Linked DNA regions of Novosphingobium sp. G106. The protein of the gene in region 2 interacts with the protein of the main gene of each other region in a pairwise test. Links are inferred from orthologs where the notes say so. Each region holds a gene or a part of one and is shown on either strand. Other genes may lie near its edges.

What was found.
Region 1: the proteins of KRR38_RS03075 (region 2) and KRR38_RS20350 interact in binary tests that used the Escherichia coli proteins (3 or more experiments, as listed by UniProt). The link is inferred for Novosphingobium sp. G106 from one-to-one orthologs.

Annotation. Positions count from the first base shown.
Region 1 is NZ_JAHOOZ010000001.1:4,233,344-4,247,278, forward strand. Bases 11,217-13,935 are described here. They hold KRR38_RS20350 (PTS sugar transporter subunit IIA), read right to left. Parts: upstream 12,948-13,935; coding sequence 12,486-12,947; downstream 11,217-12,485. Other genes in these bases: KRR38_RS20335 (cell wall hydrolase), read right to left, coding at 11,217-11,456; KRR38_RS20340 (DUF1491 family protein), read right to left, coding at 11,678-12,019; KRR38_RS20345 (PaaI family thioesterase), read right to left, coding at 12,026-12,511; hpf (ribosome hibernation-promoting factor, HPF/YfiA family), read right to left, coding at 13,061-13,627; dnaQ (DNA polymerase III subunit epsilon), read right to left, coding at 13,646-13,935. Also shown: KRR38_RS20260 (UrcA family protein), read left to right, coding at 1-247; KRR38_RS20265 (LytTR family DNA-binding domain-containing protein), read right to left, coding at 331-1,056; KRR38_RS20270 (histidine kinase), read right to left, coding at 1,049-1,822; KRR38_RS20275 (hypothetical protein), read right to left, coding at 1,935-2,384; KRR38_RS20280 (fumarate hydratase), read right to left, coding at 2,457-3,983; KRR38_RS20285 (protein-L-isoaspartate O-methyltransferase), read left to right, coding at 4,167-4,772; KRR38_RS20290 (TolC family outer membrane protein), read left to right, coding at 4,775-6,301; KRR38_RS20295 (DUF2497 domain-containing protein), read left to right, coding at 6,307-6,813; KRR38_RS20300 (thioesterase family protein), read left to right, coding at 6,842-7,273; KRR38_RS20305 (ferredoxin), read left to right, coding at 7,270-7,653; KRR38_RS20310 (hypothetical protein), read right to left, coding at 7,713-8,009; KRR38_RS20315 (CBS domain-containing protein), read left to right, coding at 8,140-8,568; KRR38_RS20320 (YdiY family protein), read left to right, coding at 8,646-9,635; KRR38_RS20325 (iron-sulfur cluster assembly accessory protein), read left to right, coding at 9,686-10,018; xth (exodeoxyribonuclease III), read left to right, coding at 10,026-10,802; more of KRR38_RS20335, read right to left, coding at 10,839-11,216. UniProt on the Escherichia coli protein: Seems to have a role in regulating nitrogen assimilation.
Region 2 is NZ_JAHOOZ010000001.1:647,559-662,003, reverse strand. What follows is about bases 7,670-10,898. They hold KRR38_RS03075 (sensor histidine kinase KdpD), read right to left. Parts: upstream 10,531-10,898; coding sequence 7,870-10,530; downstream 7,670-7,869. Other genes in these bases: kdpC (potassium-transporting ATPase subunit KdpC), read right to left, coding at 10,541-10,898; KRR38_RS03080 (response regulator), read right to left, coding at 7,670-7,873. In the rest of the region: KRR38_RS03105 (glycoside hydrolase family 130 protein), read left to right, coding at 1-733; KRR38_RS03100 (cystathionine gamma-synthase family protein), read left to right, coding at 791-2,104; KRR38_RS03095 (esterase-like activity of phytase family protein), read right to left, coding at 2,141-3,607; KRR38_RS03090 (TonB-dependent receptor), read right to left, coding at 3,597-5,966; KRR38_RS03085 (alpha/beta fold hydrolase), read left to right, coding at 6,186-7,187; more of KRR38_RS03080, read right to left, coding at 7,184-7,669; more of kdpC, read right to left, coding at 10,899-11,134; potassium-transporting ATPase subunit KdpB, read right to left, coding at 11,145-13,157; potassium-transporting ATPase subunit KdpA, read right to left, coding at 13,172-14,445. UniProt on the Escherichia coli protein: Member of the two-component regulatory system KdpD/KdpE involved in the regulation of the kdp operon. KdpD may function as a membrane-associated protein kinase that phosphorylates KdpE in response to environmental signals.

The DNA.
Region 1 (13,935 bases), 3.6 Mb from region 2 along the record:
CAAGCTCGCCTGGAAGGATCTCGATCTCACCACCGCAGCCGGCAAGGCCGAGCTCGGCAGCCGCATCGACGCGGCGGCCGAACAGGCCTGCACGTCCGACCCGGCCACCGGATCGAGGCTCACCCGTGCAACCCCGGGCTGCATCGCCGATGCGCGTCAGGCAATCACCGCACAGGTCGCCGCCAAGCTCGGCAACAACCGATTTGCCGCCAGCGGTGGCGGCGCCAATGGCGAGGCACGCCGCTAAAAAGTTCGCGTGGGGACGGCCGCCCCGCACGAAAAGGTGAGCCCGGCGGCGGGACCCTCCGGGCTCACCAAACACCCGCCGATTCAGCGCCCGGCCATGGCCTTGGCGCGCGCGAGATAGGTCCGCCCGATCCGTACCGCGCTGCCATCGGCAAGCTCTGCCGACCAGGTCCCCAGCCCATCGTGCTTCAGCCCCCGAATGCGGTCGCGCCGCAGGATGCAGGAACGGTGCAGGCGGATGAACAGCGCCGGATCGAGCCGCGCTTCGAGTCCCGAGACGGTGTGGAGCAGCAGATAGCTCGCCTCGCCGACATGCAGCCGGACATAGTCGCGCTCGGCATCGATCCGGTCGATGTCGACCGCCGCGATGCGCAGCAGTTCCGAGCGGTGGGGCACCCAGAATTCCTCGAGCCATTCACCCTTGGTCTTCTCGCCGTCGTTCCGACGCGCCAGCGCCCGCGCGATCGCGCGCTGCAGCCGTTCGGGCGCCACCGGCTTGAGTACATAGTCGACCGCCTCGAGATCGAAGGCTTCGACCGCGAAACCGTCGTGCGCGGTGACGAAGATCACCGCGGGCGGCGAGGGCTGGGCGGCGAGGGTACGGGCGAGGGCGAGGCCGTCCATCTCGGGCATGGTCACGTCGAGCAGGATGAGATCGGGCGCCAGCGCGGCGATCAGCCGCAAGGCCGCGCCGCCGTCGCTCGCCGTGCCGGCCACGGCGATGCCGGGCAGGCCCGCGCAAACGATCTGCAGCCGCTCGACCGCAAGCGGCTCGTCGTCGACGATCAGGGTGCGTAGCGCCTCAGCCATCGCGGTGCTGAAGCGGCAGGCGGATCACGGTCCTGAACCCGCCCTCGGGCGCGGTGCCGGCGTCGAGGCTGGCCGCCCCGTCGAAACGCGCCTGCAGCCGGTCGCGGACATTGGCGAGGCCGATGCCGCAACCGTCCTGCCAGATCGCGCCCGCTCCGGGTCCGTCGTCGCTGACCGATATTGTAAGCCCGCCGGCCTCGGCGCGCGCGGCTATGGTCACGGTCACCGGGCGGTTGGTGGCGGCCACGGCATATTTGATCGAATTCTCGACCAGCGGCTGCAGGATCATGCCGGGCACCAGCACGTCGGCGAGTTCGTCGGGCACTTCGAACACCGTCCGCAGTCGCTCGGGAAAGCGAACGGCCTCGACCTCGAGATAGAGCTTCTGGAGCTTGATCTCCTGCGCCAGCGGCAGGTCTCCGGTGGGGTCGCCCGCCAGGCTGCGGCGGTAGAAAGTGGCGATCGTCTGGATCATCCGCTCGGCCTCCGCCGGCTTGCCGGTGAGCACCAGCGCCGACAGCGAATTGAGCGTGTTGAACAGGAAGTGCGGGTTGATCTGGTAACGCAGCGAGCGCAGCTCGGCCGCCTGCGCGGCACGGCGGAACTCGCCCTCGCGGCGCTCTGCCGCGCGCGCCTGCTGGGCATTTTCGAGCGCGAGGTAGAGCGCCATCCAGGCCACCAGCAGGAAATAGCGGCCGAGCGCCATGTCGGCATACTCGTCCCAGAAATTCTTCTCCTTGGCCGGCAAGGTCTGCGCCTTAGTCATCGGAGGCGGGGACGCCGGTGAATTCACCGCAGGCGAGGGGGGTGAAGGAGGCGAGGGCGGGACAGGAGGTGATCTGTCCGCGCCCTTGCTGGCATTCACGACCAGCTTGCCATCACCCACCTCGACAACCGAGCCGTCGTCGCTGCGCACGCGAACATGCCCCCCCATGTATCTCGACGACATTGCCTTCGCCGTCATCGAGCACATTGACGCTTTGCCGCTGTTCTTGCTGCTTCGCCTCGTGGTCCATGTCGGCGAAGGCCCAGCTGTTGATCATCGTCGCGAGCAGGGCCACGGGGAGTGCGGCCATCAGCATCAGGCTCGCCCGCCGCCATAGCGGCCAGCGCGCGAGCAGCGCCAGCAGCGGCCAGAGCGCCGCGGTCACGGCCATCGAGCCCAAGGTGACGACCAGCCGCCGCGAGAGGAAGGCCCAACTGAGGTCGTAACCCAGCAGCGCGCCGCGCAGCGTCGTCAGCACGAAATAGCAGGCCCAGAGGCCCACGATCGAAGCCAGGACCAGCCGCGGCGGGACCCGCGGGCGCTGGGCGGTGTTGTCGTTCATTGCCCGACAAATAGCCCGCCAGGCGGCCGGTGCGCCAGCCGCTTGGTCGATCCGCCTGGGACGCTCGTCGAATCAGCTCGGCTGGAGCAGGCCTTCCTTGGCGATCTTGTCCTGCCAGACCAACGGCGCGAGCTTGTGGACGTTGCTGCCCTCGCTATCGACCGCGACGGTCACCGGCATGTCCTCGACCGTGAACTCGTAGATCGCTTCCATCCCGAGATCGGCGAAACCGACGACTTCGGCCTTCTTGATCGCGCGGGCGACGAGGTAGGCCGCGCCGCCAACCGCCATCAGGTAGGCCGACTTGTGCCTGGCGATCGATTCGGTCGCCGCCGGGCCGCGCTCGGACTTGCCGACACTAGCGAGCAGGCCGAGATCGAGCATCATGTCGGAGAACGAGTCCATGCGCGTGGCCGTGGTCGGGCCGGCGGGGCCGACGACCTCGTCGCGCACCGGATCGACCGGGCCGACGTAGTAAATCACGCGGCCCTTGAAATCGACGGGCAGCGCCTCGCCCCTGGCCAGCATGTCCTGGATGCGCTTGTGCGCAGCGTCGCGGCCGGTGAGCATCTTACCGTTGAGCAGCAGCCGGTCGCCCTGCTTCCAGGCCTGAACTTCCTCGGCGGTCAGCGTGTCGAGATTGACCCGCTTGGCCTCCTTGCTGGGCGTCCACTGCACTTGCGGCCATTCCTCGAGCTTCGGCGTCTCGAGATAGCTCGGACCCGAGCCGTCGAGCGTGAAATGCGCGTGGCGCGTCGCGGCGCAATTGGGGATCATCGCGACGGGCTTGCCCGCGGCATGGCACGGCCAGTCGAGGATCTTGACGTCGAGGATCGTCGAAAGCCCGCCCAGCCCCTGCGCGCCGATGCCCAGCGCGTTGACCTTGTCGAAGATCTCGATGCGCATGGCTTCGAGATCGTTCTGCGGGCCACGCGCCTTGAGCTGGCCCATGTCGATCGGTTCCATCAGGCTCTGCTTGGCGAGTTTGACGCAATGTTCGGCCGTGCCGCCGATGCCGATGCCCAGCATGCCCGGCGGACACCAGCCGGCGCCCATCTGCGGCAACATCTCGATCACCCAGTCGACGATCGAATCCGACGGGTTCATCATCTTGAACTTCGACTTGTTCTCGCTGCCGCCGCCCTTGGCTGCGACGTCGACCGAGATCTTGCTGCCCGGCACCATGCTGACGCTGAGGACGCAGGGGGTGTTGTCCTTGGTGTTGCGGCGGGTGAAGGCGGGATCGGCCAGCACCGAGGCGCGCAGCTTGTTCTCAGGGTGGTTGTAAGCCCGGCGCACGCCATCATCGACGACGTCCTGCAGCGAACGGTCCGATTCCAGCCGGCAGTTCTGGCCCCATTCGATGAAGACGTTGACGATGCCCGTGTCCTGGCAGAGCGGGCGATGGCCCTCGGCGCACATGCGGCTGTTGGTCAGGATCTGCGCGATCGCGTCCTTGGCGGCCGGGCCTTGCTCGGCCTCGTAGGCCTCGCCCAGCGCGCGGATATAGTCCATCGGGTGGAAATAGCTGATGTACTGGAGCGCGTCGGCGACGCTTTCGATCAGGTCTTCTTCACGGATGGTGACCATCTCAGCCATTATGCGTATCCCCATGCTGCAGCCGTGCGGGCAGAAATCCGGGCCGCCATAAGCCCACCGGGACGCTCCGTCAAAGCGCTTGGCGAGCTTGCAGCCTTCGCCTATTAGCGTGCCACCGCGCTACCGGGGGGCCGCTGCAAGGTACTGGTCGGGCTTCGGCAGCGCATGAGGGATTTGCATTTGATGACTTTGACCGAGAACCGCCCCGCTGCTGCTGCGTCAGAAGCGGCCCGCCGTGCGATGATCGACAGCCAGCTGCGCACCAGCGGCGTCAACGAGCCCTGGGTGCTCGCCGCCATGGCGCGCGTCCCGCGCGAAGACTTCGTTCCCGAGGCGGCAAAGGCCGCCGCCTATATCGACCGCGCCGTGCCGCTGGGCGAGGGCCGCTTCCTCGCCGCGCCGCTGGTCCAGGGCATGATGCTGAGCGAGGCCAAGCCGAGCGCCGAGGACAAGGCGCTGCTAATCGGCGACGCTAACGGCTACCTCGCCGCGCTCCTCGGCCCGCTCGTCGGCTCGCTCGAAGCGGCCGATCCCGCCGATGTCTCGGCGAAGAAGAAAAACGGTCCCTACACGCTGATCGTCGTCGATGGCGCGATCGAGGAACTGCCTGGCGCGCTCGCGACGCAGCTCGCCGAGGGCGGCCGCATCGTTACCGGGCTCGTCCTGCGCAGCGTGACCCGGCTGGCCGCGGGCCGCAAGGCTGCGGGCGAAGTCGCACTGCTGCCGCTCGCCGAGATCGGCATCCCCGTCCTTCCCGAATTCGCTGCACCGAAGCGCTGGAGCTTCTGAACGTGCCGCAAACCGGCCTGCGCCTCCGGCTGCTGGCCGGAGCAGCCCTGCTGGCGAGTCCCGCCGCCGGGCCCGCCGCAGCCGAGGACCTGCGCGGCGCGCTCGTCGCCGCCTACAACACGAACCCGACGCTGCAGGCGGCCCGCGCGGGCCAGCGCGCCACCGACGAGGACGTGCCGATCCAGAAGGCTGCCGGCCGTCCATCGGTGACCGGGCAGGCAACGCATACCGAATTCATCCAGAAGAGCGCCAACAACTTCACCGCGCCCGATCGCAACCTGAACGGCACCGTCTCGCTGTCGGTACCGCTTTATTCGGGCGGATCGGTGCGCAACGGCGTGAAGGCGGCGGAAACCCGCGTCGTGGCCGGCCAGGCAGCGCTGCGCGGCACCGAGAGCACGGTGTTCAGCCAGGTCGTGGCGGCCTATATGGACGTAATCCTGAACGAGGCGGTGGTTGGCCTCAACCGCAGCAACGTCCAGGTTCTCGAAGTCAATCTGCGCGCCACGAGCGACCGGTTCGAGATCGGCGACCTCACCCGTACCGACGTCGCGCAATCACAGTCCCGCCTGGCGCTGGCCCGCGGTGATACGCGCACGGCCGAGGCGAACCTGGTGGCAGCGCGCGAACGGTATATCAGCCTTGTCGGCGAAGCCCCGGGCGCGCTCGATCCGCCGCCGCCGCTGCCCGGCTTGCCCACCAGCGCCGAGGAAGCGGTAACGCAGGCACTGGACGAAAATCCCGACCTCCTTGCCGCGCGCGAACAGCGCAAGGCGGCGGCCTATGACGTGAAGGTAGCAGGGGCAGGGCGCTTGCCGACGGTCCAGGCTTTCAGCCAGGGCACCTACAACAACTATTTCGGTACCCTGGGCGGTGCCGGCGGCGCCGCGGCTGCCTTCACCCAGCACGAGACGACCGCCCAGGTCGGCCTGCGCGCCTCGGTCCCGTTCTACCAGGGCGGCCGTCCCGCCGCCCAGCGCCGCCAGGCCCAGGCCCTCGAAGGCGCCGCCATGGAGCAGGAGATCGCCGCCGAGCGCAACCTGATCGCGCAGGTCCGGTCGGCCTATTCCGCGTGGCAGGCCTCGAACGAACTTATCGTTTCCAACCAGTCGGCCGTCGATGCGGCACGGCTGAGCCTGGAGGGCGTGCGCGCCGAAAACAGCGTCGGCAACCGCACGATCCTCGACATCCTCGACGCCGAGCAGGAACTGCTCTCGGCCAGCGTCCGCCTCGTCACCGCAAGGCGCAACGCCTATGTCGCCGGCTTCGCGATGCTAGCGGCCATGGGCAGGGCCGAAGCGCAGGATCTGGGGCTCGATGGCGGGACGCTTTACGACCCCGGCGTCAACTACAAGCGCGTGCGCGGAAAGTGGTTCGACTGGGACGACGATGCCGCGCCGAAGCCCCAATCCACGCGAACCGTTGACACCAAGCCCCAAGACGGCGAGATTCATGGCACTGAGGGGGGCTACGATTCAGTCTACCAATACTGGTGCGCCCGACACGAATGCCCAGGGGGGGGTAAATAACCGCGATGCGTCAAACTGCTGAACCGACGGTCGAGGAAATTCTCGAATCGATCAAGAAGGTGATCGCGCGCGACAACCGCGCCGGCGCCGACGAACAGCGCCGCCAGCGCGAGACGCAGGGCGTCGTCGCGCCTGCCGTGCATCAGGCCAAGGACCTCGAAGAGGACCGGGCGGCTGATGACGAGGCCTTGTTCGACGAGGAAGACGTGCTCGACCTCGGCAGCGAAAGCGAGTTCGCCATGACCGAAGACGACGGTGACGAACGGCCCGAATCGCCGCTGCTGACCGATGCCGCACGCGTATCGATGCAGGAATCGCTGGCCGCGCTGGCCATGCTGGCCGAACCCGGCGTGCCGCCGCAGATCGTGCGTTCGGGTGAAACCTCGCTCGAAGGCATGGCGCGCGAGCTGCTGCGCCCTGCGCTGGCCGAATGGCTCGACAAGAACCTGCCGCAGATGGTCGAGCGCATGGTCGCGAGCGAGATCGCCAGGATCGTCGGCAAGAAGGGCTGATTGCCCGCCAGCCGATACCGACAGACCGATGCCGAAACCCGATCCCGCGCTGCTCGATCCGGCGCGCTATCCGTTCCATTGCAGCATCGAGACCCGGTTCGCCGATCTCGACGTCAACCAGCACATCAACAATGTCTCGCTGGTCGGGCTGCTCGAGGAAGGCCGCGTGCGCTATCACCGCGCAGCCGGCGACCACGGCGCGCGTGGCGAGCTCTCGGTCATGGTCGTCAGCATGGCGGTCGAATTCCTCGGCCAGAGTTATTTTCCCGATCCGCTGAAAATGCATGTCGCCGCGGGACCGCTCGGGCGGACCAGCTATAGGCTCCTCCAGCTCGTCACCCAGCAGGAGCGGCTGATCGCCTTCGCCGAGGTGACGATGGTCAGCACGGCCGGCGGCCAGCCCAATGAAATCCCAGCCGCGGTCCGCGAAAGCCTCCAGGCCTGGGCATTGAAGTCATGAACGACAGCCCGGAAGTCGTGGCCCAGGCCGAACGCGCCCTCGAGATTCTCGGCGGCTTCGCGACCCAGCGCCACATCATGATCTGCGCCGACCCGGAAAAGCCCAAGTGCTGCGATCGTGAGACCGGGATCGAGGCCTGGAACTTCCTCAAGCGCCGGCTCAACGAACTCGGGCTGGGCGGTAAGGCCGGCGTGCTGCGCAACAAGGTCTCATGCCTGCGCGTCTGCATGGCCGGGCCAGTCGCCGTGGTCTATCCCGAGGGCGTCTGGTATCACGGCTGCACGCCCGAGGTGCTCGAACGGATCATCCTGGAACACGTGATCGGCGGCGTGCCGGTCGAGGAATACCGGCTCAATCCGCCCAGAGCGGAGGCGCTCTAGGTTTTTGTTTTACCTCGATTTCCGAGTCGCCAGATGATTCCATCCGGCTCGAAATCGCTCTAGGGATTAGGGTGCTCGTCCTCAAACGGATCGACGATCGCATCATCGTGACCGGTGCCGTTTGACAGGAAAACCAGGCCCATCAGCGCCGACATCAGCAGCATCATGAAACCGATTCCGAGCGCGGTCGCGATGTAGAAATGGATCGAGACGAAGCCGTTCTCGCGGTAGAGCAGCACGCAGGCGCCGATCACTATGGTGATGGTCACGCTGAGCATCAGCCACATCAGCCGCCTGAACCGCGCCCAGGCGAAGGCGGCGGTCTCGGGATCGTCGAGAGGCGAGCGCGGAATCATCGCAGCCGCCTTGCGCCTTTGGCAGGATGTTCGCAAGCAGGGAACCTGCCCTGCGGGGCTGCGGCGCGATGAACTGGCGCAAATGCTTGAGCTATGGCATAGTGCCTGCCCAAGCTCCGGGAGACGAGCCATGACCATCGGGCGCCTGATTGAAGGCCGGGCCGGCACCATCATCACCTGCGAAGCCGATGCCAGCGTACGCGAGGGAGTCGCGCTGCTGGCTGGGAAACGCATCGGCGCGATGCCGGTGATGGAGAAGGGCAAGATCGTCGGCGTCTTTTCCGAACGCGACGTGATTTACCAGCTGCAGTCGCTCGGCCCCGCCATGCTCGACCGCAAGCTGCGCGACGTAATGACAAGCCCGGCGGTGACTGTCGAGCCCGACACCACGGTGCTGGCCGCGCTGTCGCTGATGACGCGGCGGCGCATCCGGCACCTGCCGGTGGTTCAGAACGGCGAAATGCTCGGCCTCGTGTCGATCGGCGATCTCGTCAAGTCCCGCATCGAACACATCGAAAGCGAAGCCGAAGCGCTCAGGACCTATATCCAGACCGCCTGAACGTCGCGGAAGAGACCCGCCAGCATGCTATCGCCACAATCTTTTGTCATGCCGCGATCCAGCGAAAGAGGAACTGCATGCTCGCCAAAGCCCGCTGGCTGACCGTCGTTTTCGCCGCCCTTCCCTATACCGCCTCCGCCGCCGACACGCCCGCCGACAATCGTGGGCCGGAAGCGGCGGGCGATGCCGCCAGCGCGGCCAGCACGGCGCCGCTCGATCCCGGCATCCGCAAGATGATCGAGATCGCGATCGCCAAGGGCAACGCCACGACGATCGCTAGCGTCTTCGCCGTCGCCCGCCAGGCCGCGCCCGAAGCCAGGCAGGAGATCGACGAACGCGAGCAGGCCTGGCACGCCCAGGTCGCCGTCCAGACCGCGCAGGCCAAGGTCGAGCAAATCGAAAAGCTGCGCACCGCCTCGGCGCTGTCTAACTGGAAGGGCGAAATCGAGGCCGGAGCCTCGCGTTCGACCGGCACCTCGAGCAGCTTCGGCATGCTGGGTGCGCTGGATCTCAAGCGCGAAGGGGTGGACTGGACGCACAAGCTGTCCGCCCGTGCCGACGTGCAGAGCACCAACGGCGAGACCACGACCGAACGGGTCTTCGCTGCCTGGCAGCCGAGCTACCGCTTCCAGGAACGCACCTATGCCTATGGCCTGGCCCAGTACGAGCACGACACCTTTGCCGGTTACGACAATCGCTACACGCTCGGCGGCGGGCTAGGTTACCGGGCGCTCGACGGGGCGCGGGTCAAGCTCGAGCTGGAAGGCGGACCGGCGCTGCGCCGGATCGACGAAGTCGACGGTGGTGGCATTCATTCGCGCATCGCCGGCCGCGGATCGCTCAATCTCAACTGGCGGGTCACGCCCACGCTTAGCCTGACGCAGAATACCGCGGTCTATATCGAAGGCGCCGACGGCAACGTCGTCGCGAATACCGCGCTCGATACCAAGCTGATCGGCAATCTCAAGGCGCGCTTCTCGTACAACGTCCAGTACGAGCGCAACCCGCCGGTCGGCACGGCGGAACTCAACACGCAGAGCCGCGCGACCTTCGTCTACAGCTTCTAGGCACGAGCCTGCCGCTTGCCCGGGGCGGCCTGAGTCCCTACATCCGGCGCATGGAAGCACCCAGCCTGACTCTGAGCCCCTCGGCAGCCGCCCGCGTCGCGGCAATCGCCGCCAAGACGGGCAAGCCCGCAATCCTGCGGCTTTCGGTCGAGGGTGGCGGTTGCTCGGGCTTCCAGTACCAGTTCGGCTTGGCCGAGGCGCCCGATGCCGAGGACCTGGTCAGCGAGACCGACGGCGTGCGACTGGTGGTCGATCCGGTCAGCCTCGACCTCGTTTCCGGCTGCGTCGTCGATTTCGTCGGATCGCTGGGCGGCGCTGCCTTCCGCGTCGAGAACCCCAATGCCGTGGCCGGCTGCGGCTGCGGCTCGAGTTTCTCGGTCTGATCGCGGCATGATCAAAGTCGCGTCGTTCAATATCAACGGGATCAAGGCGCGCCTGCCGCGCTTGATCGAGTGGCTGGAGGAGACGCGTCCCTCGGTCGCCTGCCTGCAGGAGATCAAGACCCAGGACGAGGGCTTCCCGGTCAAGGATTTCGAGGCGATCGGCTACAAGGCGATCTGGCACGGCCAGAAGGGCTTCAACGGCGTCGCCATCCTCGCCGACGGCGTCGAGCCGGTAGAGGTCCGTCGCGGGCTCGAAGGCGATCCTACAGACGAGCATTCGCGCTACATTGAATGCGACGTGTTCGGCCTACGCATCGCCTGCATCTACCTGCCCAACGGCAATCCACAGCCCGGACCCAAGTTCGACTACAAGCTGCGCTGGATGGAGCGGCTGCGCGACCGGATGCGCGAGATCGCCGCCGAGGAAGTTCCGGCAATCATCACCGGCGATTTCAACGTCATCCCCGAGGACAAGGACGTCTGGTCACCGGCCGCGATGGCCAGCGATGCGCTGATGCAGCCGGAATCGCGCGATGCCTATTTCCGCCTGCTCGGCGACGGCTGGACCGACGCGCTCGACCTGCACAATCCGCGCGGCGGCGTCTGGACCTTCTGGGACTACCAGGCCGGGGCCTGGCAGCGCGACCATGGCTTCCGCATCGACCATGCGCTGCTGTCGCCTGAAGTGGCCGATCGGCTGATCGCCGCGGGCGTCGACAAGGAATATCGCGGCCGCGAGAAGGCCAGTGATCACACACCCGTCTGGGTGCAGATCAGCGAGTAAGACCCTCCCCGAGCTAGGCCCGGGGAGGATCCATCGTCACCTGTAGAAAACGTGATTGCCGATCCGCGCGATGCGGGTCGCCCGCCAGCTGGGCGAGACGCGTGCAGCGTGAAAGAACAGCGCGCCCTCGGCCGGGCTGCGCACCGAACCCGCATCGGCGATGCGCGCGATGGCGACGGCTTCGTGCCAGTCCTGCGAGGCGGTGTTGATCGCGGGCATCGCGCGACCGCGGATGAACGAGAACTGCGAGGGCTGGTAGACCACGCCGCAATAGGAGGCGGGGAAGCGGCCCGACTTGGACCGGTTCACGATGACCCGGCCGACGGCGAGCTGGCCGGGCAGGGGTTCGCTCTTGGCCTCGAAATAGATGGCGCCGGCGAGGCAGCGCATTTCGGGTGAGAGCGTTTCGGGCTGGGTCTGCTCCGCAACCAGTTCGGCGAGCGAACCGCCGACAGAGGCGGTAGCGGCAGCAGCATCGTCGCTCTGCGCGGGTCCGGTGGAGAGAACCTCCTGGGCCTCGGCGGGCAGCGGCTGGACGATGGGCCGGGAAATCGTGGAGAGGGTTTCCTGTTTGGCCGGCCCGGACAGCGTGTCCTGAGCGACCGCGCCCGAACCCTGGGCGCTGACAACGGCAGTAAAAAGAGTCGCGGCCACGGCAAACGTGCTGGCCGGATATAACTTGGACTTCATTATTTCAAATTCGGGTGCGGTGAACGCGCCCGCGCAGAAGGAACCGAACCGCCGCGAGCGACGTTAGATGTTCGGAGCGTCCTGCCGGCTGCCCCCCGTCTGCGTGCTTGCCGGAGCGGCCTTAGTGCCGTCCCCGCCGCCTGCGCGACCGTGAGCGGTCCCCATGTTGCCCGTTCAGCCGAGAGTCAACTTGTGGGCACAGGCAATCCGATGAGTCGTTCCCCCTGCGCGATGTCCAGCTCTATGATCCACAAGTCTCGGTCCTGGGCGCCACGACGGGTCAGATATTCTCCGAATTCCGCTTTATTTTCATCATCTTGAGACCTCGAAAGGGTCCATTTTCGGTCACCATCCGGGGCCGGCATGCGCTCGTAGACCCGCGCATTTGTGTCATTTTCGCACAGAACGAGCAAAATCGTTCCCGCTTCGCTTTCACCCTTCTGCAACACAGCTGCGAAGCCACCTTCGGCCTGAGTCTGGCGAATCAGCGCCGCGGCTTCGAGATGCGCAGGGAGCCGCCCTTCCATGTCAGCTCAACGCAGCGCCTGGGCGTAGCCGGCGAGCCCCGAGAGCGAGATACGCGAACGCTGGAACGTGCCGGTGCCGCGGCCGATTTCCTCGCCCTCGCTGTCGATCAGCCGCGATTCGGCGACGAGCACGCGCCGCCGGCCCGAAATCCAGCGCCCTTCGGCCACGACCTGTCCGATCCGCACGGGCCGGGTGAAATGGAGGTTGAACGAGGTCGTCAGCAGGAACCGGTCGGTCACCAGCGTATTCGCCGCATAGAAGGCCGCATCGTCGAGCATCTTGAAATAGATCGTGCCATGCGCCGCGCCGGCAGCATGGTAGTGGCGCTCTTCGACCTGGAAAATGATCCGCGAGTAGCCTTCCTCGGTGATCTCAAGGCTGGACGCGAAGAGCTGGTTCACGGGTGCCGAGGCGTAGAGCCCTTCGAGCGCGCGCCAGTGAAGTGTCGCGCCTGAATCGCGGGCCTCAGGCGGCGTCGCGGTCGATGACATTGCAGATCAGGCCGTAGATCGCTTCCGGACCCGGTGCCTGGGTCAGCGCCGCGTGCATTTCCTCGTCGCGCATCATCCGCGAGATCGCCGCGAGCGCGTGGAGGTGGGTCGCTCCGGCATGTTCGGGCGAGAGCAGGCCGAAGACGATATCGACCGGCCGGCCATCGGCCGCATCGAAAGCAACCGGCGCCTCGAGCCGCAGCAGCGCCGCGACCGGACGGTTCACCCCGGCGAGCCGGGCGTGCGGTATGGCGACGCCGCGGCCGAAGCCGGTACTGCCCAGCTTCTCCCGCTCCTGCAGCTTGGCGAGCACGTCCGAACGGTCCAGCGCATAGACCGTGGCGAAACGGTCTGCGAGCTGTCCGAGGATTGCCGGCTTGCTATCGGCGCGAATGGCACCGACGGCTTCGGGCAGGATGGTGAAGAGAGATCCCATTAGCAATCAAACAATAGTCCAGCACCAGTTGCCAGATGATGTACGAACCTGAGCCCGGGTCGCCCCGGGTGCCAAGCCTCTTTCGATCTGGAAAGCAAGCGCGTTTGCGAGCGTCAGGACGGTTCGACCCAGCCGATCGAGCCATCGCCGCGGCGGTAAACCATATTATGCTTGCCGGTTCCAGCGTTTTTGAAAAGCAGGGCGTTGGTGTTGCGCAGGTCGAGCATCATCACCGCGTCGGACACCGTCGCTTCGGGAACGTCCACCTTGGTCTCGGCAATGACCACCGGCGCATCGGCGGTCACTTCCGCATGATCGTCGGCCGGCTCCTCGAAGATGACGTAGGCGGCTTCCTCTTCCTTCAGCGCATAAGTGCTCTGTTCATGCCGGTCGTTGAGCCGGCGCTTGTAGCGGCGCAGCTGCTTGTCGATCTTGTCGGTCGCCTGATCGAAGGCGATATGCGCGTCCTGCGCGATGCCCGCTCCCTTGAGCACGAGGCCCTGCATCACATGGGTAACGATATCGCAGCGGAAAGCGCCGGCCGGCGCGCGCCCGAAAGTCACCTGAGAGGACAAGGCGCGGGCGAAGTATTTGTCGACCACATTGGTCAACCGCTCGCTGGCGTGGACTTGCAAGGCTTCGCCCGTGTTCATCTGATGACCGGATACGCGGATTTCCATGGTCCATCTCCTCTTGGGCTAGGTACTCCAGAGCGGAGCCTTGAGAGTCTGTATAAACTCGGCATGCGCAGCGAGTTCCGCCTCGCTGGCGGCGTGTGGCCGGGCCGGGCGGAACACGCGGTCGGTGCGGACCGTCATCACCGTGACGATTTCCTTGCGCCGATCGGCCGCCAGCTCGAGCCCGATCTGCCGTCCGCCGCGCAGCTCGACATAGACCTGGGCGAGCAGTTCGGCATCGAGCAGCGCACCGTGCTTGGTGCGGTGGCTGCGATCGATGCCATAACGCGTGCAGAGCGCGTCGAGCGATA
Region 2 (14,445 bases):
CGAAGGCTGGGTGCGCCTGCAATGCGACAACAGCCAGGACGTATCGGAGACCGTGGTATTCCCGGTTCTCCCGTCGCAACGGCAAGGCGTCGAAGACCTGCGGATGGTGAGCTTTCGCGAAGACGGCGGCCGCGAACAGGTGATGGGGACTTACACGGCCTTCGACGGCCGCAATGTCCGCCAGGAGATCTTGCGCGGCATCGATCTGCGCACCTTCGAGATGCGGCCGCTGAGCGGCGCGATGGCGGGCTACAAGGGAATGGCTCTTTTCCCGCGACGTATCGATGGCCGGTACGCCATGCTCGGGCGGCAGGACGGAGAGAACATCTGTCTCCTGCGATCGGACGATCTGTTCACCTGGGAAAGCGGCGAGCAGATCGTGGCTCCGTGTTATCCCTGGGAGTTCGTGCAGATCGGCAATTGCGGATCCCCGATCGAAATCGCCGAGGGATGGCTGGTATTCACTCACGGCGTCGGGCTCATGCGCGGTTACAGCATCGGCGCCTGCCTGCTGGACAAGGCCGACCCGTCGCGGGTCCTGGCCAGGACCAGCGCACCGATAGTCTTCCCGAGCGCTGAACAGCGGGGCGGATACGTTCCCAACGTCACCTACAGTTGCGGAGCGTTGCTCCATGACCGTCGCATACTGCTGCCCTACGGCGTCGCCGACGAATTCACCGCCTTCGCCGTGGCGAATGTCGACGATCTCCTGGAAGTGATGGTGCCGCAGTGAGCCCAATGAGAGTAGTCTGGCTCGATCCCGCGGATTGCGAAGCACTGGAGGCGCAAAATGGCCCAATCGAATGAAACCGAAGCCAGCATGACCGGCGTGTCACAGCGGCGGCGCCCGAAGAAGAACATCCTGGAGATCGGCGGGAGACGCCTCGATCCCTCCACCCTGATGATGGGATATGGCTATGATCCGGCGCTGTCCGAAGGCGCGCTGAAGCCGCCGATCTTTCTGACTTCCACCTTCGCATTCGAGAGCGCGGCGGCCGGCAAGCGGCATTTCGAGTTCGTCACCGGCGCGCGGTCGGGCGAAGTCGAAGGCCTGGTCTATTCGCGGTTCAACGGCCCCGACCAGGAAATCCTCGAGGACCGGCTGAGCATCTGGGATGGCGCAGAAGATGCGCTGACCTTCTCCTCTGGGATGTCGGCGATCGCGACGCTGCTCCTCACCCATGTGAGACCGGGCGACACGATCGTGCACTCGGCGCCGCTCTATGCCGCGACCGAGACGCTCATCGGCAAGGTCCTCGGCCGGATGGGCATCGAGTGGCTGGATTTTCCCGCGGGCGCCTCGCAGCCGGAGATCGAGGACGTGCTCAGACGGGCCGGCGACCGCCGCGTGCCGCTGATCTTCCTCGAAAGCCCCTCGAACCCGACGAACACGCTCGTCGACATCGAAGCGGTGCGCGCCGCCTGCGACACGGTGTTCCCCACCGACCGCCCTCTCATCGCGATCGACAATACGTTCCTCGGCCCGCTCTGGCAGAAGCCGCTCGAGCACGGCGCCGACCTCGTCGTCTACAGCCTGACGAAATATGTCGGCGGCCATTCGGACCTCGTCGCCGGCGCGGTGATCGGCAGCAGCGCGGCGATCGCGCCGGTCCGGGCCACGCGCAACACGATCGGCACGATCACCGATCCACATTCCGCCTGGATGCTGCTGCGCAGTCTCGAAACGCTCGAGCTGCGGATGAGCCGCGCCGGGGAGAACGCCGCGAAGGTCTGCGACATGCTGCGGAGCCATCCCAAGGTCGAGAGCGTGGGCTATCTGGGCTTTCTAGCCGAGGGCAGCAGCCAGGCAGACATCTATCGCCGCCACTGCACCGGCGCTGGATCGACCTTTTCGCTCTATCTCAAGGGCGGCGAGGCCGAGGCTTTCGCATTCCTGGATGCGCTCAGGATCGCCAAACTGGCCGTCAGCCTGGGCGGCACCGAAACCCTCGCCAGCCACCCGGCGGCCATGACCCACCTGTCGGTGCCCCCCGCGCGCAAGGCGGCCTTGAATATCACCAACAACCTCGTGCGGATCTCGATCGGGATCGAGAACGCCGATGATCTCATCGCGGATTTTACCCAGGCGCTGGCGGCAAGCTGAGAGCGGCCCGCTGCTCTGCCCGGCGCCATCGACCGCTCACTTCAAGGATGTGGGCAGGCTCAAGCGATAGACCAATATCCGGTTGTCGTTATCGAAATCGGGATCGCAGGTCTGTCCCGACATCCGGCAGTGCCGCGCAATGAAGTCGTTGTCGTTGCCGACGAGCAGGAAATAGTCGGCCGGATGGTCGGGCTCGAGCACCGGCACGAGATCGAGCGCTTCCCATTTCTCCGACAAGGCTTCGATGGTTAGACCGAAACGCGCCAGCTGCACGGGATTGAGCATGTTCACCAGTTCGGTCCATTCGGCCGGCACGATGCCCGGCCGCAGCGCCGTTCCTGCCGGATCCTGCAGCACCGATGCGGTGCCGGTCTCGTATTCGCTGCGGGCAAGATTTGTCGCACCGGCGACGTCGACCAGCAGGATGGACTTGTAGACGACGGGGGCCTTGTCCGCGGCGCCGACGCCCGCGCCATCGCGCGAGAGCATCAGGAACCGGTGGCCGTCGAGCGCGCGGATCTCGCTCTGCGCAGCCGTGCGATTGGGTGCGCCGCCGTCGCCCTTGTCGTTGTAGGCCGGCAACTGCATCACGTAGTGCGCGGTCGGCTGCGCCGGTGTCGGCACGCTGCTCACGTCGTAGGCCAGCACGCGAATGTCGGTCCGGCCAGCGGCATTGCCGGTTGCAGTGTCCTGCACGAGAGCGCTTTGCAAGGCCACGAACAAGGTGCGGCCATCGGGAGACAGCGACATGCCCTCGACGCCCTGGTTGTTGCGGCGGCCGCTTTCGGGCGGCTGCAGCGAACCGAAAGCGGGATGACCACCGCGGCGCGGGGCGATCGCTTCGGGGGGACGGATCACGCCCTTCAAGCGGCCGTGCGGGTCGAAATAGTAGACGTTGGCCGCATATTCATCGCCGACATAAAAGCTGCCGTCGCGCTTGAACTGCCGCGATTCCGCGTCGAGCGATACCTTGCCACTGCCCAGGCCCTGATCCGGTGCCGGCAGAAGGATGCCCCTCTCCGTCAAGGTGCCCGCGCCCGGATCGGCGCCGGTGAACGGCCGGCCGCGGAAATCGCGCAGCTTCAACCCGCCGTCAGGAACGAGCGTGAACCGGCCGTCGCTCGGGGCGAAGCTGACGCGGAAACGCTCGAGCCGCGCCGCATAGTCGAAGAACAGCTTGGCGCCTGGATCGTTGCGCCCGCGATCGGGCAGCGTCCAGAGCACGCCTTCGTAGTGGTCCCCTACCCGCTTCCAGCTCCCCGGAGCGATCTGCAGCGAGGAAAAAGACCCGAGCGTGTCGCCGAGAAAATCGACCGTATCGGCCGGAAGCCGGCTGGCGCCGACCAGCCCCTGATCGACGAAAGTCTGGCCATGCAGCGTGACGCTGCGCGCGCCGGCGGCGTGGTCGATATTCGGCCGGGTTATAGGCTCTTCCGCGCCGGCAAAGGCGGGGAAGAGCCACAACAGCGCCAGCGCGCAGGCGCGCAGATGCTTAGAAATCAACGCTGAGCGTCCCGAAGAATTGCCGCGGCGCTGAGGAGTGGAACACCAGGACGTCGCCGGCAACGGCGTTCGAATCGCCGCCTGCGACAGAGCCGGAATCGTTCGGCGCGAACACGCTGTTGTCGAAGTTCGACGCATAGCGCTTGTTGGTCAGGTTCGTCACGTTCAGCGACAGCTTCGCGCCCTTCAGCGGGCCGAACGTGCCGAAGTCATAGCCGAGGCCGAGGTCGACCGTGGCATAACCGCCGAAGCTCTGGTCGTTGGTATAGGTGTAGTAGCGCCGCCCGGTATACTTGCCCTGGACCGAAGCCGAGAAGCCTTCGTACTTCACGCTGACCACGCTGCTGAACATCTGCTTGGGCGTATCCACCTGCTGCTTGCCGGCGGTAGGCAGGATCGCCGTGGTCGTACCGAGGCTCCAGACCAGGTTCTGGTCGTAGGTCGACTTGTTGAACGAGGCCGAATTGTACCAGCTCAGCCACGGCGCCGGCTTCCACAGGACGCCGAGCTCGACACCCTTGCTGGTGACGCTGCCGGCGTTGTGGAACGAGTTGCCGCAGCCCGGGTTCTGCTGGAGGTTCGTCGGGCAGGGATTGTACTGCAGCAGACGGTTGTCGAATTTCACGTAGTAGCCAGACAGCGAGACCTGCAGAGCATTGCTCACGAAGCGGTAACCGCCTTCGACGCTCTTGGAGGTCTCGGGTTTCAGCGTGCTTCCCTGGGCGTTCCAGACGGTCTGGGTGACCGACTGCGGCCCCAGCTTGAAGCCGCCCTGATACATGGCCATGTTTTCCGCGTAGCTGGCGAACAGTTCGTGGCCGCCCCCGACGTTCCAGCGCAGACCCGCTTCGGGCAGGAAGTTGTCCTTGGCGGTCAACGAGCCGGTCGCGAACTGGGTCGAAGCCGGCGGCGGCGTGACGGAAATGCCGGGCAGCGCCGTGGCATCCGAGCGTGCATAGGTGCTCTTGAAACCGAAATCGAAGCTCAGAGCGTCATCGAGCAGCGAGATGGTGTCCTGGACGTAGAACTGCCGCGTCTTCCACTTGGTCTCCTGGACCCACTGCGCCGTGGACGGTTGGCCGCCCAGGAAATGGCCGAGATCGATCGGACCGGTCACATCGGTGCGGATATAGCGCGCGGCGCTGCTGGTGTTGTCCTCGATCCAGAAGCCAGCCTCGAAGTGGTTGAAGCCGACATGCCAGCTCAGGCTACCGAGCACGCCGGTGCGGTCGATCGTGTAGCGCGTGTCGCGGATCTGGACCGGCAGGTCGTCTGCCGTCGAGGTCGTGCCCTGGTTGGACAGGCCGGTGATGAAGTTGTTGCCCGCGCCCTTGTCTGCGTGATGATAGACCTGCACCCGCGCGCTGAGGTTCTTGGTGAAGCTGTAGTCGCCGGCGACGTAGAACAGCTCGTCGTTACGCAGGATCTGGCCGTTGGTGTAGGTGACGTCGGCGTTCTTCTGCGGCGCCGGCGCAGCGGCGCACTTGATCGGCGTCGTGGTCACCGTGCAGGCGGCGACGCCGAGGTAGGCATTCCAGTTCGGCGCATAGCCGCCCCAGTCGTAGCCGAGCCGGCCGAGCATTTCCTTCGACAAATAGGCGTCGTCGGCCTGGTTGGTGCGCGAGATGTCGACGAAGCCGGTGATCTTGCCGCCGTCGAACTCGTACTGCGCCTTGCCGTTGAACTGCTTGCCGGTGGACTTCTTGCCCGCGCCCTGATTCACGAACAGGTCCTGCTCGGTGTACTGGCCGGAGACATAGGCCGAGAAACCGCCGTGCTCGCCGGTATCGATCCGCGCGAAAGTGCGCAGGCTGTTCTCGCTGCCGACCGTCTGGCTGATCTTGAGCCCCAGGTCCTTCTTCGGATCGCTGCTCGTATAGATCAGCGCGCCGCCGAGGTTGCTGGTCGAGGCGATGCCGAGGCCGGCGATGCCGGTCGCGAGATCGGCCCGGCCGAGGTTCTCGGAGATCAGCGCACGGCTGATCGTGAGGCCGTTGTAATTGTTGTAGGCGCCGTCGCCCAGCGGCATGCCGTCGAGCGTGTAACCGAGGTGCGTCGTGCTGAAGCCGCGCACCTGCAGCGACAGCGACTGTTCGTTGACGCCCAGCGCGTCGATCGACTGCGCGCTCACGCCCGGCAGGAAGTTCAGCGCCTTCTGGATGCTGGTGCCCGGCGGCAGCACGTCGAAGTTGGACGGCAGGAGAGTTGATACCGAGCGGGTCTCGCCGCTGCCGACGACGACGATGTCCCCGGATTCCGTGGTGGCGGAGTCTGCGGATGAAGCATCCTCCGCCCTGGCAGTCGTCGCGAGGGTGAGACAGCTGGCAACCGTCAAGGCGAACACGGACTTCTTCAACATCAAGACCCCCCGAAAGATTACAAAGGCGCCGAAAGGACGGTTGTCCCCCGGCGCCCTGTGTTGACTCGAGTGGCCCTATTTCACGCGTCCATGACAGTTCCGCTACAACGGTCAGAATCTGGACAAATATTATTGGTTTGCCGGCAAGGACCGTCGCGGCGTAGCGGTTGCGACGCCTATTAGGCTGCGCGCGCCGGCATGGTGCGGTAAAGCCCTGCCATGTCCACTTTCGACTTGAGTCGCCGCCGCGTGATGAGCGCCGCAGTCATCGCCGCTTCGATCCCTTTCACACCGGCTTTGGCCCAGCCTGTGGCGGCGCCTCCCGCGATGCCGCCGCTCAAGACCGTGCGGACCGACCTGCTCGAAGTCGCCTATGCCGAATATGGACCGGCAGCCGGCCCACCCGTCATCCTGCTCCACGGCTGGCCCTACGACATCCATGCTTTCGAGGAAGTCGCGCCGATCCTCAGCGCCAAGGGCCACCGCGTCATCATCCCTCACTTGCGCGGCTATGGAACGACTCGCTTCCTCTCAGCCGACACCAAGCGTAACGGCGAGCCGGCCGCGCTCGCCGCCGATGTGCTGGCGCTGATGGACGCGCTGAAGATCCGCAGCGCCGTGCTCGGCGGCTTCGACTGGGGTGCGCGCACGGCGGACATCATTGCGGCGCTCTGGCCCGAGCGCGTCCACGGGCTCGTCTCGGTCAGCGGCTACCTGATCGGCAGCCAGGCGGCGGGAAGCCAGCCGCTGCCGCCCGAGGCCGAACTGCAATGGTGGTACCAGTTCTACTTCGCGACCGAGCGCGGTCGCACCGGATATACGAAATACCGCCGCGAGTTCTCCAAGCTGATCTGGCGGCTGGCTTCGCCGAAATGGGCCTTCGACGACGCCACTTTCGATCGCTCCGCCGCCGCCTTCGACAACCCGGACCATGTCGAGATCGTGATCCACAATTACCGCTGGCGGCTGGGCCTGGCCGAAGGCGAGACGCGCTACGCCAGCCTCGAGCAGCAGCTTGCCGCCGCGCCGGCGATCGCCGTGCCGACGATCACGATGGAAGGCGACGCCAACGGCGCACCCCATCCGCCCCCCAGCGCCTATGCTGCCAAGTTCACGGGCCGCTACGAGCACCGGACGATCGCCGGCGGGATCGGCCACAACCTGCCGCAGGAAGCGCCCCAGGCCTTTGCGCAGGCCGTGATCGATGTCGTCCGCGCCTAACGGCTGACGATCAGCCTGTAGCCGACTCCCGGCTCGTTGCGCAGGATCGAGGGGGCCGAGGGATCGTCCTCCAGCTTGCGCCGGATCGCCCGCGCGGCGACGCGCAGGTACTCGACGTCGCCCTCGTGCCCGGCGCCCCAGACCGCGTGGAGAAGCTGGCTATGCGTCACGACCTTGCCCGGTCGCTTGGCCAGTTCGGCGAGGAAGCCGTATTCCTTGGGGGTCAGATGGACCTCCTCACCGGCCTTGCGGACAATGCGCGCGGCCAGGTCGATCTCGATCGCTCCCACCGCCACCACCGGCATCTCGGCATCGGTCGAAAGCTTGTGGCGCAGCGCCGTGCGGATGCGCGCGAGCACTTCCTCGGTGTCGAACGGCTTGGTGACGTAGTCGTCGGCGCCGAGATCGAGCGCGGTGACCTTCTGCTCGGTCGCATCGCGCGCCGAGACGACAACAACGGCAGTGCCGGCCGACTTGATCAGGCCGATCAGCTCCAGCCCGTCGCGGTCGGGCAGGCCCAGGTCGAGCAGGACGATGTCGGGCTTGTCGATATGGAGCGCGGACAGCGCCTCGCGCCCCGTCCCCGCCTCGACCACCTTGTAGCCGGCGCGGGCGAGCCCGGCATGGAGCAGGCGCCGGATCGCCGGCTCATCTTCGACCAGGAGGACGGTAACCTGCCGGCTCATTGCTCGCTCCAGCTCGTCTTCAGATGCGCGGCGTCGAAGCGGATCGAGAAACAGGCGCCAGGCCGGTCGGTGCGATTCGCCGCGGATACGGTCAGCCCCATGGCTTCGGCAAAGCCCTTGACGATGGCGAGGCCGAGGCCGGTGCCGCCCTTGCGGTCGGACCCCTCGATCCGGGTGAAGGTCTCGAACAGCCGCGCCTCCTCGCCTGGCGGCAGACCTGGGCCCTCGTCCATCACGGTCAAGGTGAGGCCCTGCGGATCGCGCCGCGCCGCAACCTCGATCGGCGAGCCGGAATTGCCGTATTTGGCGGCGTTCTCGATCAGGTTGATCAGGCAATGGTGGAACAGCTGCGGGTCGGCCATGACGAAGGGCAGGTCGGGCGCGATGGCGAGCTTCACCGGATGATCCTGCAGCGCGCCGCGCAGGTCGTGCGTCGCGCTGGCGACGGCTTCGGCAAGGTCGATCGGCTCGGTCGTGCGGTGCAGCGCGCCCGCCTCGATCCGCACCATGTCGAGCAGGTTGCCGACGAAGCGGTGCAGCCGCTCGGCCTCGGCGCGGGCGGTGGCGAGGTGCTCGGCCTGGTCGGGCGAGCTCGGTCGCAGCTCACGCAGCATGCCCAGCACCGTGGTCAGCGGCGTGCGCAGGTCATGGCTGACCGACGAGAGTAGCGCATGACGCAGCCGATCGCGCTCCTTGATCTGCGAAAGCTGCGCCATTTCGCCTTCGAGCGCGATGCGTTCGAGCGCAAGCCCGGCTTGGTCGAGCAGGCTGAGCAGCAGCGGCAGCTGGTCCGAACGGATCGGCGCGCGTGCATCGTCGCGGGCGAGGCCGAAGACGGCAAGCGCTCTGCCCCCGGCCGAGATCGGCTGGAACAGCCATTCGCTGGCGGTCAGCGTGTCCGAGCCCCGGCCGGCCGGCTGGTTCTGCTCGGACGCCCAGCGCGCCGCCGCCATATCGAGCATCTCCAGTTCGTCTCCCGGCGGATTGGCCGCGCGTATCTCGAGCCCGTCGGTGCCGTTCATCAACACCACCGCCCTGACATCGAGCAGCCGGCCGATCTCGGCGCAGAGCAACTCGGCCAGTTCATCCCGGCGGCTGATCCCGGTGAGCAGCCGCGCAAAGCCGGCGAGCGCGCTGTTCTGGGCCGCGCTGCTCTGCGCCAGCAGCGCTTGCTCGCGCACGCGCGCGGCGAGCTGGCTCGACACCACGGCCACGCCGAGCAGCACCAGCACGGTGATGATGTTCTGCGGGTCCTGGATCGTGAACGTGTGGGTCGGCGGAATGAAGAAGAAGTTGTAGCTCAGCGACGAGAGCAGGCCGGCGACCACACCGGTCCTGACGCCGTAGCGTGTCGCCGCCACCATCACCGGGAGCAGATAGAGCAGACCGACGTTGGTAATGCTGCCACGGCCGAAGATCGCGATGCCCAGCAGGGTCACGAGCACCGTCAACCCGAGCGACACGGCATAGCCTTCGGGCTTGCCCCAGGCTCCGATAGCGACCTTGGGCCGAACCGCCGCCCGCACCGTCTCGGCCATCGGCAGGACGTGGACCGCGATGCCCGGCGTTTCGCGCACCAGTTGATCAACGACCGAGCCGTGGCGCAGCTCGAACCAGCGCGAGCGCGCCGACTTGCCGACGATCAGCTGAGTCGCCCTCGCCTCCGCAGTGAAACGCTGGAGCCCTTCTAGGATGCTCTCCGCCGGAACGCTCGCGACCTGTGCGCCGAGCTGGGTCGCGAGGTGCATCGTCGCGGCGAGCTGGGCGTTCTCGGCATCGCTGAAGGTTGCCGCGCGCGCGGTCTCGATATGCACCGCGGTCCAGGGCGCGCGCAACGCATCGGCCAGGCGCTTGGCGGCGCGGACGAGTTCGGCCGCGCCCGGCTGCTCGCTGACCGCGACGACCAGCCGCTCGTTCGCCGCCCAGGCGCCGGCGATGGCATTGGCGCGGATATAGTCGAGCATCTGTGCATCGACCGCCTGCGCCGCGCGGCGCAGGGTCAGCTCGCGCAGGGCCGAGAGGTTGGACTTCGAGAAGAAGTTGCCCAGCGCGCGGGTCGCTTCCTCGGGAACGTAGACCTTGCCCTCGCGCAGCCGCTCGATCAGTTCGTCGGGCGGGATATCGACGATCTCGACCTCGGCGTTCTCGATCACCCGGTCGGGCAGCGTCTCGCGCACGCGCACCTTGGTGAACGAGGCGACGACGTCGTTCAGGCTTTCGAGATGCTGGACGTTGAGCGTCGAATATACGTCGATCCCCGCCGCGAGCAGTTCCTCGACGTCCTGATAGCGCTTGTCGTGCCGGCTGCCCGGCGCGTTGGTATGGGCCAGTTCGTCGACCAGCACGAGTTGCGGGCGCCGCGCGAGCACCGCGTCGATATCGAGCTCGCCGAGCGCCTGGCCGCGATGCTCGATCAGCTTGCGCGGGACGATCTCGAAGCCGTGCAGCCGCGCCTCGGTCTCGGCCCGGCCGTGGGTCTCGACCACGCCGACGACGACATCGACGCCGGCATCGCGCCGCGCCGCCGCCTCGCCGAGCATCTCATAGGTCTTGCCGACGCCCGGCGCCGCGCCGAGGAAGACCTTGAGACGGCCGAGGCCCTCCTGCGCAGCGCTGCGCAGCAGGGCCTCGGGATCGGGTCGCGGCTCGTCGTTCATGATTGCCCGTTCATCGGGCCGCTTGTGCGCCTTTGTGAGCCATCGAGTCGAGAGCGAGATTGAGCAGCAACACGTTGACACGCGGCTCGCCGATGAAGCCGAGCAGCGGGTGCTCGGTACGGCTTGCAATGAGCTCGCGGACCTCACCCTCGGGCAGGCCACGCGCCGCGGCCACGCGCGCCACCTGGTAGAGAGCCGCCTCGGGGCTGACATGGGGATCGAGCCCCGAGGCGGAGGTGGTCACCAGGTCAGGGGCGACGGGAAGACCTGATGACTTTAACGCAGCCAGATCGCCTTTGACGCGGTCAGCGAGCGCCTGGCTGGTCGGGCCGAGGTTGGAGCCGCTCGACGCCATGGCGTCGTAGCCCTTGCCCGCGGCCGAAGGCCGGCCGTGGAAATAGGCGGGACCGGTGAAGGTCTGGCCGATCAGTTCGGAGCCGATGACCTGACCGTTCCGCTCGATCAGGCTGCCATTGGCCTGGGCGGGGAAGATCACTTGCCCGATCCCGGTCATCGCCGCCGGATAAGCAAGGCCGAGCAGCGCGGCGAACAGCAGGGTCAGCACCAGCGCGGGGCGGATGGCGGAAGTGAAGTCGTTGAGCATTGTCCTGTCCTCAGGCGAGGCCAAGGCCGCCGACCACGAGGTCGATCGCCTTGATGCCGATAAAGGGCGCGACGAGGCCGCCGACGCCGTAGATCGCTAGATTGCGCGCGAGCAGAGAGCCGGCACCGATCGGCCGGTAGGTCACCCCGCGCAGCGCCAGGGGCACCAGTGCGGGGATGATCAGCGCGTTGAAGATGATCGCCGAGAGGATGGCGCTGCTCGGCGATTCCAGCCCCATGACGTTGAGCACGCCGAGCCCTGGATAGAGCGCGACGAACATCGCGGGGATGATCGCGAAATACTTCGCGACGTCGTTGGCCACCGAGAAGGTCGTCAGTGCGCCGCGCGTCATCAGCATCTGCTTGCCGAGGCCGACGATCTCGATGAGCTTGGTCGGGTCGCTGTCGAGATCGACCATGTTGCCCGCCTCGCGCGCGGCCTGGGTGCCGGTGTTCATCGCCACGCCGACGTCGGCCTGGGCCAGCGCGGGTGCGTCGTTGGTGCCGTCACCGCACATCGCGACGAGCCGCCCGCCCTGCTGCTCCTTGCGGATCAGCGCGAGCTTGTCCTCGGGCGTCGCTTCGGCGAGGAAATCGTCGACCCCCGCTTCGGCGGCGATCGCCGCGGCGGTCAGCGGGTTGTCGCCGGTGATCATCACCGTGCGGATGCCCATGCGGCGCAGCTCGGCGAAGCGTTCGCGCACGCCGGCCTTGATCACGTCCTTGAGCGCGATCATGCCGAGCAGGCGGCCGTCCTGCGCCACGGCGAGCGGGGTCTGGCCCGAGCGCGCGATGTCCTCGGTCATCCGACGCAGCTCGGCCGCGGCCGGCGAGGACGCTGCATCGGGGTTGGCGCGCAGGATCGCGTCGACCGCGCCCTTCTGGGTGAGTTGTCCGGCGACATTCACGCCCGAAATCCGGGTCTGCGCCGTGAACGGAACGATCTCCACCCCGGCCGCCAGCTCGCGCGTTGCGATGCCGTACTTCTCGCGCGCCAGCACGACGATTGAGCGGCCCTCGGGCGTCTCGTCGGCCAGGCTGGCAAGCAGCGCGGCGTGCGCCAGTTCGTCGGAGGCCACGCCGGTCAGCGCGCGGAACTCGCTCGCCTGGCGGTCGCCGATGGTGATCGTGCCGGTCTTGTCGAGCAGCAGCACGTCGATGTCGCCCGCCGCCTCGACCGCGCGGCCCGACTTGGCGAGCACGTTGAAGCGGACAAGGCGGTCCATGCCGGCGATGCCGATGGCCGAAAGCAGCGCGGCGATCGTCGTCGGGATCAGGGTAATCAGCAGCGCTGCGAGGATCGCCACGGGCACGCCGCCGCTGGCGTATGAAGCGAAGCCCGGGATCGTGCCGACGGCGATCAGGAAGATGATCGTCAGGCCGACGAGCAGGATCGTCAGCGCGATCTCGTTGGGCGTCTTCTGCCGCTCGGCGCCTTCGACCAGGGCGATCATGCGGTCGAGAAAGCCCTGGCCGGGCTCCTGCGTCACCTGGACCTTGATCCAGTCCGAGATCACCCGCGTGCCCGCGGTCACGGCCGAGCGGTCGCCGCCGCCCTCGCGGATGACGGGCGCGCTTTCGCCGGTGATCGCCGCTTCGTTGACCGAGGCGACGCCTTCGATCACCTCGCCATCGGCCGGGATGAGGTCGCCGGTCTCGACCAGCACGACATCGCCGCGCTTGAGCTGCGAGGCGGGCACCACCTTGCCCGAAGGCAGTTTGGCGACGAGGTCGGCCTTGGCGGCGCGCAGCGAGGCGGCCTGGGCGCGGCCGCGCCCTTCGGCCAGCGCTTCGGCGAAAGTGCCGAACAGCACGGTCAGCCAGAGCCAGACGATGAGCTGGAGCTGGAAGGCGATCGGCAGCGGCTCCGCGCCGATCGCCAGCAGCACGGTCAGGAGCAGCGCCACCACGGCGGTGGTGAAGAGCACGGGGTTCTTCACCAGCTCGCGCGGATTGAGCTTGCGGAAGGCGTCGCCGACGGCCGGGCCGATCAGGTTCGCCGAGAATACGGAAGTCGTGGTCATGTCCGTGATACCTGTCAGAAGAGCTGGCCGCGGATCATCGCGAGATGATCGGCGATCGGGCCGAGCGCGAGCGCGGGCAGGAAGGTCAGTCCGCCGACGATCAGGATGATGCCGACGAGCAGCCCGACCCAGAGCAGGCCGGTCGTCGGGAACGAGCCCGCCGAGGCCGGGTGGACCTTCTTCGCCGCGAGGCTGCCGGCGATGGCGAGCGCTGGGACGATCATGAAGAACCGCCCGACCCACATCGCGACGCCGAGGAGGCCGTTGTAGAACGGCGTGCCCGCGGTCAGCCCGGCGAAGGCCGAACCGTTGTTCGCCGTTGCCGAGGAGAAGGCGTAGAGGATCTCGGTGAAGCCGTGCGGGCCCTTGTTGAGCGGCCCCGCGAGCCCTGCCGGCAGCACCGAGGCGAGCGCGGTTCCGCCGAGGATCATCAGCGGCAGCACGGCGATCCCGAGCACCGCGAACTTGACCTCGCGGCTCTCGATCTTCTTGCCGACATATTCGGGCGTGCGGCCGACCATCAGCCCGGCGACGAAGATCGCCAGCAGGGCGAACAGCAGGAAACCATAGAGCCCCGCGCCTACGCCGCCGATCACCACTTCGCCGAGCTGCATGTTGAACAGCGGGATCATGCCGCCGAGCGCGGTGAAGCTGTCGTGCATCGCGTTGACCGCGCCGCAGGACGCATCGGTCGTCACCACGGCGAACAGCGCCGAGGCGGCCGCGCCGAAGCGTACTTCCTTGCCCTCCATATTGGCGCCGGCGAGGCCGAGCTGATGCAGCACCGGATTGCCCGCGGCCTCCTGCCAATAGGTGATCGCCGTGCCCGCGAGGAACAGCGTCATCATCGCGGCGAGGATCGCCCAGCCCTGGCGCGTGTTGCCCACGGCCTTGCCGAAGACCCAGGTCATGCCGACGCCGATTGCGAAGATCGACAGCATCTGGACGAGATTGGTCAACGCGCTCGGGTTCTCGAAGGGATGCGCCGAGTTGGCGTTGAAGAAGCCGCCGCCATTGGTGCCGAGCATCTTGATCGCCTCCTGCGAGGCGACCGGGCCGAGCGCGATCGACTGCTTGACGCCTTCGAGCGTGGTCGCGTCGACCGAGGCGGCGAAGGTCTGCGGCACGCCGCTGGCGATCAGGTAGAAGGCATAAAGCAGGCAGATCGGCAGCAGCACGTAGAGAGTGATGCGCGTCATATCGGCCCAGAAGTTGCCGATGCCATTGGTCTCGCGCCGCGCAAAGCCGCGGATCAGCGCGAAGGCGATGGCGATGCCCGTGGCGGCCG